DNA from 2 places in the Saccharococcus sp. Marseille-Q5394 genome. Region 2 is predicted to be linked to the other one. Evidence: a T-box and tRNA genes for the amino acid it is inferred to sense, from the RefSeq annotation. Region 2 holds a T-box; the other holds one or more tRNA genes.
What was found. A T-box is a leader RNA that pairs with one kind of tRNA and senses whether it is charged. The one in region 2 lies ahead of serS (serine--tRNA ligase), so its partner is inferred to be a tRNA-Ser.

Region 1: it has a tRNA-Ser gene. The T-box ahead of serS (serine--tRNA ligase) is inferred to sense a tRNA for this amino acid. The anticodon was not compared.

What each region holds. Positions count from the first base shown of each region.
Region 1 is NZ_CAMPPQ010000001.1:962,487-969,856, forward strand. It holds gene recQ (DNA helicase RecQ) at 1-588, opposite strand, end outside; gene OC538_RS04830 (hemerythrin domain-containing protein) at 644-1,057, opposite strand; gene OC538_RS04835 (restriction endonuclease) at 1,532-2,668, shown strand; tRNA gene OC538_RS04840 (tRNA-Ser) at 3,270-3,357, opposite strand; gene pssA (CDP-diacylglycerol--serine O-phosphatidyltransferase) at 3,783-4,316, opposite strand; gene asd (archaetidylserine decarboxylase) at 4,381-5,154, shown strand; gene OC538_RS04855 (catalase) at 5,354-6,853, shown strand; gene OC538_RS04860 (DUF5658 family protein) at 7,131-7,370, shown strand, end outside.
Region 2 is NZ_CAMPPQ010000002.1:84,355-91,724, reverse strand. It holds gene pdxS (pyridoxal 5'-phosphate synthase lyase subunit PdxS) at 98-943, shown strand; gene OC538_RS10915 (DUF4288 domain-containing protein) at 1,037-1,381, shown strand; gene OC538_RS10910 (hypothetical protein) at 1,444-1,662, shown strand; gene OC538_RS10905 (NUDIX hydrolase) at 1,677-2,258, shown strand; T-box leader at 2,280-2,491, shown strand; gene serS (serine--tRNA ligase) at 2,559-3,833, shown strand; gene tadA (tRNA adenosine(34) deaminase TadA) at 3,851-4,354, opposite strand; gene OC538_RS10890 (deoxynucleoside kinase) at 4,487-5,122, shown strand; gene OC538_RS10885 (deoxynucleoside kinase) at 5,119-5,787, shown strand; gene OC538_RS10880 (YibE/F family protein) at 5,877-7,016, shown strand; gene OC538_RS10875 (YibE/F family protein) at 7,013-7,370, shown strand, end outside.

The DNA of each region.
Region 1 (7,370 bases), on a different contig from region 2:
TTCCTGTTCAATATGCAATTGGCCGCAAATATCTTCCCGGACGGCAGGCGTTGCAGTAGCCGTCAAAGCCAAAACGACCGGTTTTTGTTCGAAGGAAGATATGACTTTGCTTAACATCCGGTAACTCGGCCTGAAATCATGTCCCCATTGCGAGATACAGTGTGCCTCGTCGATGGCGATCATCGGGATATCCATTTTACCGATTTGCTGAATAAATGAAGGGGATTCAAATCGCTCAGGAGCTACATAAAGCAGACGATACATTCCTCCTAGTGCATTTTCAACCGTCCCGAAATATTCTTCCGTTGATAATGTACTATTAATGTACGCTGCTGGTATGTCGATTTGATGCAAGGCATCCACTTGGTCTTTCATCAATGAAATTAAGGGGGATACGACAAGTACTGTGCCCTCCATTACTAGCGCAGGAACTTGATAGCAGATGGATTTACCGCCGCCTGTAGGCATGACGCATAGTGTGTCTTTCCCTTCAAGCACGTTTCGGATGGCTTTTTCTTGCCCGGTGCGGAAGGAAGAAAATCCAAAATAGGTAGATAAGACGGAATTAATTTTTTCGATTGGACTCACCTCTCTTTATCAATCAAAGAAAAAAGCACCCATTTTCGGCGCTTTTTCACCTTTCTTACTCCAGCAACAACCGTTCTTCATCGCGGCTATGTATTTCATTGACAACTAGCAGTGCATAAAACTTCTGTAAAACTGTAGGGCTGAGTTTTTCTGTTTCGCGAAGCATTTCGATATCTTTTACGATAATCCTAAGCAGATCGTGATCTCTCGTCAATTGGGTGATGGCCTCTTCCAATTCTGGATTCTCTTTTTTGATTTCCAGATAGAGCCCTTCTTCTTCGGCATCAGCGTGGCTAATCACCCTTGACTTCCAATAATCGATCAGTTCATCAGCTGCTCGATCAGCCGATTTCATATCGCCTTCCTGCAGAAACTCTATTAGCAGTTCGGTCTTGCTGACTGCTCCTGATAATCCGCCTTCATGGATGGAGCGGTGAGCTTGGAGTTGTTTCAATGCCGGTCCTGACATGTCACTCATCCTTTCAATTAGATGCTTTCTTATAGAATAACAGACATTTGTACAAGTCACCAATTGAAATACTTATACATATGTCCCAACAGGATTTCCGCTTCAGGCTGACGCTTGCTTACCTGCAGTTAAGTCGTTTTCTATATGTATTTAAGGGACTTTGATATCAACAGGCAGTTGCTCTCCGTTTCGGCGCACGCTTTCCGCGGGCATGGCTCGAGCCTCCTCAGTCGCAAAAAGCGTGCTCCTTCCGGGGTCTCAAGGCTCATGCTATTCCCGCAGGAGTCGGCGCCTGCACTCCAAGCAACGGATGCCCCTAATAAATATAATATGCCCATGCACTTTCAGGAACTTAATCACACATGCAATCACTGCAACAGTCACGTGAGTTGTATTTCCTATCGCACATCATAATTGAGTGGCGTATATCCATAATTTACAATAGAATTAAATAAAAGTTATGGGGGTGTATTTATGACGAATAATAAAACCATCAGTCAAACAGAGCTATCTAAAAGATTTGGTTGGACTGAATCAAAAGGAAGACAGTGGATTAAAAAGTTCCAAAGATATCTACCCTTTGAAGAAACAGGAATTTATAAGTACTACGATGAAGAAGCATATGAATTTTTAAAGAAGGTTAAGAAATTAAATGACGCACATTTAAGTTTAAATGAAATTGAAAATATTTTTGAAGAACAAGGAGTTCCAAGTTCTGAGATTGAAATAAACAGAATAATTTCAGAAAAGAATAGACTAACAATAATCGAGAGTAAAGTTTTAACGACAATGCCTTCTTCTAAAGATTTAGTCATCCCAATATTATTGGTAATGTCAGATGAAGATTTATACATTGCGACTAAGTTGAATGAGGGAGTTGCAAATCATTTTAAATTGATAGAAGAACAAATTAATTTTTCGTATCCCGATAGCAAAGAAACAGTATTTGTGAGTCGTATGAGGGCAACGAGATTTTCATTACAGAAAAAAGGATATATAGAAGAAGTAGGAAAACATACCTACCGAATTACTAAAGATGGTTTAGATTTGCTTAATGAAAGTGAAATTGAGATTCAAGAAGAACTAGAAGAATTAGAACAAGTGGTAGATCCGATAAAAGTAATTAACGAGCAATTAGTAGAACTTGATAAGTATTTGATAGATAAGATCCTTACAGAACTTCAGAAAGTCCATTGGAAAAGGTTTGAAAGCATAGTTGTGGAACTATTAACTGCAATGGGTTACGGGGATGGAGAAGTAACTCAAAGTACAAATGATGAGGGTCTTGATGGAATAATAAAAGAAGATAAACTTGGTTTGGATAATATTTATGTTCAAGCTAAACGTTGGATAAACACCGTTGGCAGACCCGATATAATGGCGTTTGTAGGTGCTTTAGAAGGGAGAAGTGCTAGTAAGGGTGTCTTTATTACTACATCTAGTTTTTCTCAAGGTGCGAATGACTATGTTAAAGTTCTTCCTTATAAGAAAGTTATCTTGATTGATGGTAACAAATTAGCTAGATATATGTTAGATTATAATGTTGGTGTCACTATCAAGCGTAAGGTATTAATTAAAGAAGTTGATTTCACATTCTTTGAAGGTGAGTAAAGAAGAGTACATCACAATTACGTGATGTACTCTTCTTTATTTAGTTACTCAAGTGCAGCAATCAAATATTTCAAGAATTAGATATACAGACACATGGTTACATGGATTACTGAATCGTTATGAGGAAAACACTAAAGTACCCTTAAATCGAGTACGGAAATAAATATATTTAACCGAGAGCACAAATAGTTTTCATATTAGGGATTACCTTTGGTTAGTATCTTTAATGTCGCCAATCTCACTTCAGTTTTTTCCCGCCATAGCTAAATCTACTACAGCTACTCCACCCAGACCAAGCGACCATCCATTTTTTAAATACAGTGTTGTGGCGCACGTAGTACTGTCGGGTATATAGCTTTATCTAAGTGAAGAACTTTTTAGCTGGCCCTTCAATGCGCTGTTTTAATAATCGCTTTGTCCTTGTGATTCGTTAGTTCCAGCAAATTCGCGATGAGCATATCACATTTTTCTACCCGATGCTAACATCGGATTTAACATCGGTTGGTTTCAATTAGATACGATTTGATGAAATAGACAAAAAGAAAAACCCTACTGAATACAAGGGTTTTGATACTTATTGAAATCCATTGATTTCGTATTACGGAAACGAGAGGATTTGAACCCCCGCGGCGCGTGAACGCCGTAGCTGATTTCGAGTCAGCTCTCTTCAGCCTCTTGGGTACGTCTCCAATTCAGACAACATAAATTATACGCCCCACTTAGAAGATTGTAAAGTTCACACTTGACAAAAATACCAATATCCTTACGACGATAAACACTGACTTTTCCAGGTTTTATCGATCTAATTGAGACCGAATAAAAGCTTAGAATAAGCCCAATATCAATTTCACTGATAATAGGCTTATTGAATTATAGCTGGTAATTCTTTAGTGTTTTATTGAATCGAGGTATGACTGTTGATTGGAGCGGAAGGTGGCGACTCCTGGGGGATTAGCGAGACAGGTGAGACCCCGCAGGTAGCGAAGCGAACGAGGAGGCTTACCGCTCGCCCCCCCGGAAAGCGTCCACCTGAAGCGCAAATCAACACTTTGTCAAATGATCGCCACTATAAATGGACTTTTAAGCGAACTCCATTCTCGTAAGTCTCTGCTGTTTAAACCTTTGCAATTCTAACATTGCTCACCATTGCCAAGCCAAGTACGACCATGATTATAACGAAAAACGGAGGTCCGATATATGGACTGAGAAAGTATGTCAATGTCAACAAAACACCAGCTGCCGTAATCGGCAGTCCATAAAAGGAACCATCAAATTCCTTTACATTGTAGCGAGCGAGACGGATGGCTCCAGCGGCGATATAAAAGACAGTTGCTGCAATTCCTACCCAAAGCATCGAGGATAAATCAGTCATATAGATTAAAAGCGCAGGAGCTACCCCGAATGATACAATATCACTTAATGAATCTAGTTCTTTGCCAAACATCGATTCAGAATGAAAGTGCCGTGCTGCCATTCCATCGAAACGGTCGAAAAGAGCTGCAAGGAAAATGAACACCAAGCTCATATGGCCAAGATCCCGGGCGATAAGAATGATTGCGATGATTCCAAAGCTTAAGTTTGTAATTGTGATTGAATTCGCCACTTGGCCTTTTATTTTCGTATAATCTAAGTATCTAGATAAAAACATGACGATACCTCCAGTATTGTTATCTTGCCAAACTACTAATCTGAAAACATAGGAGACGGTTGAAATGAAAAAAATAGTATTTAAACGCTTTGTCGAATTGAGCGGACATCCCGCATCTTCCACTTTATTAAAAACAATTGCCCGCTCACGCCTAAGTCGGAAACTCATCAAACCGTTTGCGAAGACATACCATATTAACGAAGAGGAAGCAGAATTTCCAATAGATCATTATGATAGCCTTCAAGCTTATTTTACGCGTAATTTGAAAAAGGGTTCACGGCCGATCGACGAGCGCCCCAATATACTGACTTCCCCGGTTGACGGTGTTGTCACGGAATTTGGAACGATCGGTATGAATCAGACATTTATGATAAAGAACCATCTATATAGTATAAACCAAGTTTTGGGAGATGAAAAGAGAGCACTTCCATTTAACGGTGGATTCTTTTATGTTTTTTATCTCTCCCCAAGCCATTATCATCATTTCCATTATCCATACGACGGTGAAATTCTATCGAGATATGCTCTCGGAACAACTTCCTTCCCGGTAAATGATCTTGGTTTACGGCTAGGCAACCAGCCTTTTGCGACAAACTACCGAATCATTTCAGAACTTATGACGACTCATGGAAGGATGGCTATGATTAAAGTGGGGGCTCTGAATGTGAATAGCATTCATATTTTGGATTCCTCCACTTCTTGTAAAAAAGGCGAGGAGTTCGGCTACTTCTCATTTGGATCAACTGTCATTTTATTTTTAGAGAATAACGGCTCCTTCCGACCTACGATTCCGGTGAATTCCGAAGTGAAGGTGGGACAATCCGTCGGAGAATGGTGAAGAGATTTATGATCACATTTGTTCATAATTTATCATTGCGACATTCATCACATTCGATTTATTCTGTTAAGTATAATTATAATTACACAATAAAAAGTATTTATCAATAATCATTATAATTAACTGTGGATTTCATGTATAGGCTATGCTATATTGAAAAAGAAGTATAGTAGATTAGAAATTCAAGGAGGCATTATCAATGACAAGCAATGATAATCATTCTCAAAAGAAACTGACAACCGCTGCTGGGGCACCTGTAGTGGACAACCAAAACTCGATGACTGCGGGGCCTCGTGGGCCTGTACTTTTGCAGGATGTTTGGTTGATTGAAAAACTAGCGCATTTCGACCGTGAAGTCATTCCTGAACGACGCATGCATGCAAAAGGATCCGGTGCTTACGGAACTTTCACGGTGACAAATGATATTTCTCAATACACAAGAGCGAAGTTGTTCTCTGAGGTCGGCAAAAAGACGGATATGTTTGCCCGTTTTTCAACAGTTGCAGGCGAACGAGGAGCTGCTGATGCTGAGCGTGACATCCGTGGATTCGCGCTTAAGTTTTATACGGAAGAAGGTAACTGGGATCTTGTTGGAAACAATACACCGGTCTTCTTCTTTAGAGACCCCCTTCAATTCCCTGACTTGAACCATGCCGTTAAAAGGGATCCGCGCACGAATATGAGAAGTGCGACAAACAACTGGGATTTCTGGACTTCCCTTCCTGAAGCGCTGCACCAAGTAACCATCGTCATGAGTGAACGCGGAATTCCGAAGACATATCGCCATATGCACGGATTCGGCAGTCACACGTACAGCATGATTAATGCAAACAATGAGCGTGTATGGGTGAAATTCCATTTCCGTTCCCAGCAAGGGATTGAGAATTTGACGGACGAGCAGGCAACTGAATTGATCGGCACGGACCGCGAAACTCACCAACGGGATTTGTTAGAAAGCATCGATAGCGGCAACTTCCCTAAATGGAAGATGTATATTCAAGTGATGACTGAAGAGCAGGCATTGAACATGCCTTATAACCCGTTCGATTTGACGAAAGTCTGGTATAAAGGCGACTTCCCTCTTATCGAAGTGGGCGAATTCGAATTGAACCGTAATCCGGATAACTACTTTGCAGAAGTCGAGCAAGCCGCGTTTACACCTGCTGCAATCGTTCCCGGCATCGGCTTCTCACCTGATAAAATGTTGCAGGCAAGATTATTCTCTTATGGTGACGCCCAGCGTTATCGCCTCGGCGTTAACCATCATCAGATCCCGGTCAACGCTCCAAAATGCCCATTCCATAGTTTCCATCGTGATGGCGCGATGCGAGTGGATGGCAACCATGGAAGCAGGACTTCCTATGAACCGAACAGCTTCGGAGAATGGAGAGAACAGCCTGATTTCAAAGAGCCGCCGCTTAAAATCTATGACGATGCAGCGCACTGGGATTTCCGTCAGGATGACGATGATTACTTCACGCAACCTGGCAAGCTGTTTAATTTGATGGACGATGAACAAAAGGAGTTATTATTCGGTAATACCGCCCGCAACCTTGGCGACGCCCCAAATGAAATCAAATACCGCCATATCCGCCACTGTTACCAAGCAGATCCCGCTTATGGCGCAGGCGTTGCCGCTGCACTCGGCATATCAATGGACGATGTATTGGTTAAACAAGAAGTTACAAGCAATCAATAATAAAAAATGCCAACGAAAGGATTTCTCCTATCGTTGGCATTTTTCTTGCTGCAAATCAATATTTATATATGACCGGAAAATCTTCTGTCACTCCATTGAATAAATCGGCCAACCCCTCCATATCCTATGGGATAAAGTGAAACTTCAATCAGTGGGTTTTTCCACTGATTGTTAGTTAAACCAATCGGGCATTTACTGGCTGTTGATTCCCCGCTTGTGGGGGATCTTACAGCCAGTTAGTGTGGGATATACGCCAATTATGTCAGGAGTGATACATATGGACACGGTCAAGGCGATGCCAACATCCAAGGACAGGTTATTGAATACGTGCTTTCTTTTATTTTGCCTATGCATGATTGATGCAATCTTTACTGATTTCGGCATCCGTTACGGTCATATTGAAGAAGCGAATCCATTAGTCCGTTCCCTGTACGATATAAATATCATTGCATTCTATTTGATGAAGTCAAGTCTTCCAATTATACTCTTCCTATTTATGAAATACATGAAACCCTCA
Region 2 (7,370 bases):
CTCGATACCCTCTGACCTCTTCATTTATTACGAAACTGAGTATTTTAATATGGTCATACTCTAGTATACTGAACAAAATGAAAAGGGGGAAGAATAAATGGATTTTAAATACGGTGGCGTCATCATGGATGTTATTAACGCGGAGCAGGCAAAAGTGGCGGAAGCGGCAGGTGCAAGTGCAGTCATGGCGCTTGAGCGCGTTCCTTCAGATATCCGGGCAGCTGGCGGTGTTGCGCGCATGGCGGACCCGCGCATTATTGAAGAAGTGCAAAAGGCAGTTTCAATCCCGGTTATGGCAAAAGTGCGAATTGGGCATATTTCGGAGGCACGTGTGTTGGAAGCAATGGGTGTCGATTTCATCGATGAAAGTGAAGTGTTGACTCCTGCGGATGACGAGTTTCATTTATTGAAGAGCGATTACAAAGTTCCATTTGTCTGTGGTGCCCGCAATCTTGGTGAAGCTGCGCGTCGTCTCGGAGAAGGGGCGAGGATGTTACGTACGAAAGGTGAACCGGGAACGGGCAATATTGTGGAAGCGGTCCGCCATCTGCGCCAAGTGAATGCGCAAGTGAATAAAGTCATTCATATGAGCAATGATGAGTTGATGGTGGAGGCACGCGACTTGGGCGCTCCTTATGAAGTGCTGCTCGCAATCCGCGAAGCGAGGCGTCTACCAGTTACTAATTACGCTGCGGGCGGCGTAGCGACTCCTGCGGACGCGGCGCTGATGATGGAACTTGGCGCTGACGGCGTATTCGTCGGTTCCGGTATCTTTAAGTCAGACAACCCTGAACGATTCGCGCGTGCGATTGTCATGGCAACGGAAGACTTCCGGAACTATGCATTGATTGGTGATTTATCGAAAGATATCGGCACGCCGATGAAGGGGCTAGAAATTAGTAAGTTAGCAGAAAGTGAATTAATGGCAGTGCGTGGAGTTTAATGATTAGGGCTAGGGCGTAGATGCTCTAGCCTTTTTTTTGAATCTTTTATTTACCCGAAAACGTATAGAGAAGAAAGGGAGAGGAAGAGGGATATGGATAAGATCTTCTCGGTGAAGTATTTAGTTGAGTCAATTGTTAATCCGCAGTATGACGGGAAAACATATGAAGAAGTCGTTATGCTCATTCGTGCGGATAGCAGTGAAATGGCTGCCAAGAAAGTTATTGAGCATTGGAGGAATCTTACGAAAGAACTGACCTATGAAAATGCGGTAGGAGGAATGACGATATGGTGCTTCGTACAAGTTTTGGACTGCTTTGAACTAGTCGATGAGATAGAAGGGGATATCGATTTCAAAGAGGTGTATAACAGGTATATCCTTGTGGAAGCGGGAATGACGCCAGATGAAGTGATTCGCGACTATTCTCTTGATAAGTGAGAAACAGGTGTTAGCTTGCTTTATCAGGCTTTATTTATACAATAACAAGGAGGTGGACTTGGATGGCTGAAGCAATTTTTATGTTCATCCTATTTGTTCCAATCGGCGTATTAACGTTTTTGGCTCCTCGGGAAATGATGTTACTCGGGAAAAGATGGCAATATGATTCAGAGCCCGAATTTTCAAAGGAAGCAATTCTTTATACGAAAATTACTTCTGCTATCGTTGTCGTAGTGTTTACGTTAATCCTTGTTATTAGTATAATCAATGCTTTTCGTTGAAAGGGAGTATGAAGTTGGCGGAGCGTCTGAAAGTATTTGATGAAGATTATATGTATGTTTTTAATGAAACTAGAGAAGTTATCCATGAGAAAGGCTTATGGCATGAAACATTCCATTGTTGGCTCGTGGATGGCACAAATGTTTTTATTCAAAAGAGAAGTTCCACAAAAAAGGACTTTCCAAGCTTGTATGATATTACAGCAGCGGGCCATTTGCTGGCGGATGAGGATATTATGGATGGAGTCCGTGAAGTTGAGGAGGAGCTTGGCATACATGTGGACCTTTCCAAGTTAAAACAGATGGGCGCCGTTCGGGATGTCATTAGGCTGCCGAGTTTCATTGACAAAGAATTTGCGAATGTATTTCTATATCAATCAACCTTTGGGCCGGATGATTTCACGTTGCAACAGGAGGAAGTGGAAAGCATCCATTCCGTTGCGATAAAAGATTTGCAGGCACTCTTCAGGAGAGAAGTGGAGAACATCATTTGCTCAGATGATATAAAAATAACGCTATCCGATTTTGTTCCACATGAAACAGCATACTTTGAAGCAGTTGCAGAATACTTGGACCTTGCCAAAAGTTTAGGTATGTAGTAAAGTGAGGTTAATTTCAAATTAAAGACGATGATGGGAAGCAGTAGCAAGCACGTTTTTCAAAGAGAGCCGGCGGGTGGTGTGAGCCGGTAAAGACACTTGTGAATCCGTCCCTGAGTAGCCGGGCTGAACGAATAGTAGGCCTAGCCGGACATTGAACCGTTATTTCAAAGAGTGGATCAGCTGTATGCTGGTCAATTTGGGTGGCAACGCGGGTAGTTCTCGTCCCTTGTATAGGGGATAGAGGGCTTTTTTTGTGTCTGAAAATACTTATCGTATAAAAAATAAGGAGGAATCACTATGTTAGACATTAAATTGCTTCGTGCGAACTTCGATGAAGTGAAAGAGAAACTTACGAAGCGCGGAGAAGATTTGACGGATTTGGATAAATTCGTCGGTCTGGATGAAAAACGAAGAGAACTGATTGCGAAAGTGGAAGTGCTGAAAGCGGAGCGCAATGAAGTTTCGCAAAAAGTTGCGGAAATGAAGCGCAATAAGGAAAATGCAGATGACGTAATTGCACGCATGCGTGAAGTCGGCGATGAAATCAAAACCCTTGATGAGCAATTGCATCAAGTCGAAGAAGATTTAAATTATATCATGATGCGTATTCCGAACATCCCGCATGAATCAGTTCCGGTCGGCGATAGCGAAGATGATAATGTCGAAGTGCGCACATGGGGAGAGAAGCCGGAATTCGGTTTCGAACCGAAGCCGCATTGGGAAATCGGGACCGATCTGAACTTGCTTGATTTTGAACGTGCTGCAAAAGTGACGGGGAGCCGTTTCGTATTCTACCGCGGACTTGGTGCGAGACTTGAACGAGCGTTGATCAGCTTTATGCTTGATTTGCATTCAGAAGAACACGGCTACGAGGAAATGCTGCCGCCATATTTGGTGAACCGCACAAGCTTGACGGGTACTGGTCAATTGCCGAAGTTCGAAGAAGACGCTTTCCTTATTGAGGAAGAGGATTATTTCTTGATTCCGACTTCTGAAGTTCCGGTGACGAACTATTACCGTGATGAAATTCTGGATGGCGCCCAACTACCGATTGCCTATACGGCTTACAGCACGAATTTCCGTTCAGAAGCGGGATCTGCTGGCCGCGACACACGTGGGTTGATTCGCCAGCATCAGTTCAATAAAGTTGAGCTCGTCCGCTTTGTGAAGCCGGAGGAGTCTTACGATGAGTTGGAGAATTTGACGGGGCATGCAGAAAAAGTACTTCAATTGCTTGGACTTCCATATCGAGTCCTAAAAATGTGTACGGCTGACCTCGGTTTCACAGCTGCGAAGAAATACGACATTGAAGTATGGATTCCGACACAAGACACATACCGAGAAATCTCTTCTTGCTCAAACTTCGAGGATTTCCAAGCAAGACGTGCGGGAATCCGTTTCCGCCGCGAGCAGGGGGCGAAGCCTGAATATGTTCACACATTGAACGGAAGCGGCTTGGCGGTCGGACGGACAGTTGCGGCTATCCTTGAAAACTTCCAGCAGGAGGACGGTTCAGTTGTCATTCCTGAAGTATTACGTCCATATATGGGCGGAAAAGAAGTAATCCGATAAGAAAAGCGATGTGGGAATCAATCAACCGACTCCCGCATCGCCTTTTTTTGTTCCTTCTTCTTTTCACGCAGGGACCTGAAAAAGTTCGTCAGCATCGCTCCGCATTCATCACCAAGTACATCTTCCGCCACTTCACATTCATGATTGAAGCGCGGATCATTCAGCAAGCGGTACAACGAATCGACGCAGCCGCCTTTCGGATCACGAGCTCCATAGACAACACGTGGGATCCTTGATTGTAAAATGGCGCCCGCACACATTGGGCATGGTTCGAGCGTCACATACAACGTCGTATCTTCCAACCGCCAGCTGCCGGTTTCCTTACATGCATCTTGTATCGCAGATAATTCTGCGTGGGTGACAGCATTCTGCGACGTTTCGCGTAAATTATGTGCCTGGGCAATGACTTCACCGTCCTTCACGATGATTGCTCCAATTGGTACTTCGCCAAGCGATTCCGCTTTTCTAGCTTCTTCTATCGCTAACCGCATGAAGTGGCGGTCCATTTCAAATACATCCATCTGTCATCGCTCCTTACAACTAGTGTACCACCCTGTAAAGCCGCCTTGCCATTTTGCGGCAACATCTATGTTTCAACATCTCTATATGGTAAAATGAAGTGCAGAAATTGTCGAATCAAAGGAGAGCTAGTTATGTCTGTTCCGTTCATTACGGTAGAGGGACCGATCGGTGTCGGGAAAACGACGCTGTCTAAAGCAATCGCAGAAGCACAGCGGTTCCATCAGTTAAGCGAAATCGTGGACGAAAATCCATTTTTAAATAAATTTTACGAAGATATCGAGGAATGGAGCTTTCAAACTGAAATGTTCTTCCTCTGCAACCGTTATAAGCAATTAAGCGATATCCGGAAGAAGTTTTTAAGCCGGCAACAGCCTGTCGTGGCGGATTATCATATTTTCAAGAACCTCATATTCGCCAGGCGTTCCCTGCCTGCGGATGAATACGCCAAATACGAAGAGATTTATCATATCTTAACGAAAGACATGCCTGTGCCGAATGTCATCATCTACCTTCACGCGACGCTTGATACATTAATGAAACGGATTGCGCTCCGGGGACGGGATTTCGAAAAGAACATCGATCCATCCTATTTGCAGCGGCTCTCGGAGGATTATGAACAGTTCATCGCAGACTTTGAAGCTGCGCATCCTGATATCCCGGTGCTACATTTCAATGGCGATAAAGTAGATTTTGTCAATGACACGGGGGATTTGCAAGCCATCCTCAGCAAAGTCGATGAGACGATACGAAAAGGAGCAGTACAATGAATTTAAGAGAGAAATATGGAATTCCAAAAAATGCGGTCATCACGATTGCAGGTACGGTAGGAGCCGGAAAATCGACGATGACGAACGCACTTGCGAACGCATTGGATTTCCGGACTTCATTGGAAAATGTAGATAAGAATCCGTATCTTGACCGCTTTTACGATGACTTTGAAAAATGGAGTTTCCATTTGCAAATCTATTTTCTAGCGGAACGTTTTAAGGAACAAAAGCGCATTTTCGAATATGGCGGCGGCTTCATCCAAGACCGCTCCATCTATGAAGATACAGGCATTTTTGCTAAAATGCACAAAGACAAAGGGACGATGGATCCAGTAGATTACGATACGTACACAAAGCTCTTTGACGCGATGGTCATGACTCCGTATTTCCCGCATCCTGACCTGCTCGTCTATTTAGATGGTCCATTTGAAAAAATCCTTGCGAGGATCCAGGAGAGGGGCCGCTTGATGGAACAGCAGACTCCGCTTTCCTATTGGGAGGAACTCCATGAGCGCTACGTAAAGTGGATCGATTCCTTCAATGCTTGTCCCGTACTGCGCATCGATATTACGGATTACGATTTGAAAAGCAATCCACATGAGGTGGAGACGGTCGTCGAGCGGATCGGCAACATGTTGAATTTGTCTGCAACGCTGAAAAAATAAGTATCTAAACGAAAGAAGCATCGTGCAATTTGCGATGCTTCTTTCATTTTGGGTATAGTGGGATGTAACTTACACATGGAGGGTTTTATTTGAATGTTATCAAAAACAGATTAAAAAAGATGACATATAAACAAATTCTTCTTTTTACTGTCATAGGACTTTGCTTTGCCATTTCTATGATATTTATTAATAATAATTACTCGTTTTACGAGCAGCCAATCGCAAAAGTCATTCAAACTGAGTTGGTAGAAGCATCCAACATCACAGATATGAACAATAACAAAGATCGTCTGTTCATACAGCAGATAATTGCTGAAATAAAAAACGGAGAATATAAAGGGCAGTCGATCCAGTTGACGAATAAGTATTCGTCGTCAGGAGCTTACGATCAACAATTCCGTGTTGGCAACGAACTATTCGTATCGATTGATACGAATAAGAAAAAGGATTCCACATTAATTGGAAGCATCACTAATGTAAAACGTGACCAATTCGTTGTGCTGGTTGCATGGATATTCATCTTCATATTACTCATTACAGGCAAGAAGCAAGGATTACTATCAATTATGAGCTTGGCGGTAAATGCCACTTTATTATCCTTCGCCTTAGATTTGTACATTAAATACCCATCGATCAGTTTAGTTTTGATATGCGCTGTTAGCGGGATTGTATTTACAATCATTTCTTTGACGATCGTCAGCGGTTTTAATGAAAAGACCTATGCCGCAATCATCGCGACCCTGTTAGGGACAGTCATTTCTCTCTGCATCGCTTACATAGTAATAGGGGTCACTTCAGGAAACGGGCTCCGCTATGAAGAAATGCAATTTTTGACGCGCCCCTACCAGATGGTCTTTATGGCGGGATTGCTTATCGGATCGTTAGGTGCCGTAATGGACGTCGCCATTACGATGTCCTCTTCACTTTTTGCCTTATATGAACAAAATAACGATATATCCGTGAAAGCACTGAAAGCCTCTGGAATTGATATCGGGAAGGATATTATGGGGACGATCACAAGCATTTTATTTTTCGCTTATATAAGCGGGTCGATTCCTGTCATTATTTTGTATTTGAAAAATGCTTCTCTTTTGGGATTCACCCTTTCCATGAACCTTTCACTAGAATTGGCCCGCGCTCTTGTCGGAGGGATAGGCATTGTATTGACGATTCCAATCGGTCTTTATACGACGCTTTATTTTGTTAATCGAAAGAGGGCGAGATCATGAATGTAATTGTTTTACTAGCAATCATTTTATTTCTCCTCATGATGATTGTCGGGGGCAAAAAAGGAGTAAGGTCATTTATTTCCTTATTCTTGAACTTTGGCGTCATCATGTTCACGATCTTTCTAATGACAAATCCGCAATGGAACCCCATTATCATAACGATCATCGCATGTGTATTCATTAGCTGCATCAGCCTATTTTTCATTAATGAAGTAAATAGTAAAACGATCGCCGCCTTCATTTCCACGATTATTACAATTGTGTTGTTGCTTTTCTTTATCGTCATTGTAACGAAATATGCAATGATCCAAGGCTTTGGAGAAGAAGAAATAAACGAGCTTGGTGTCTTCTCAC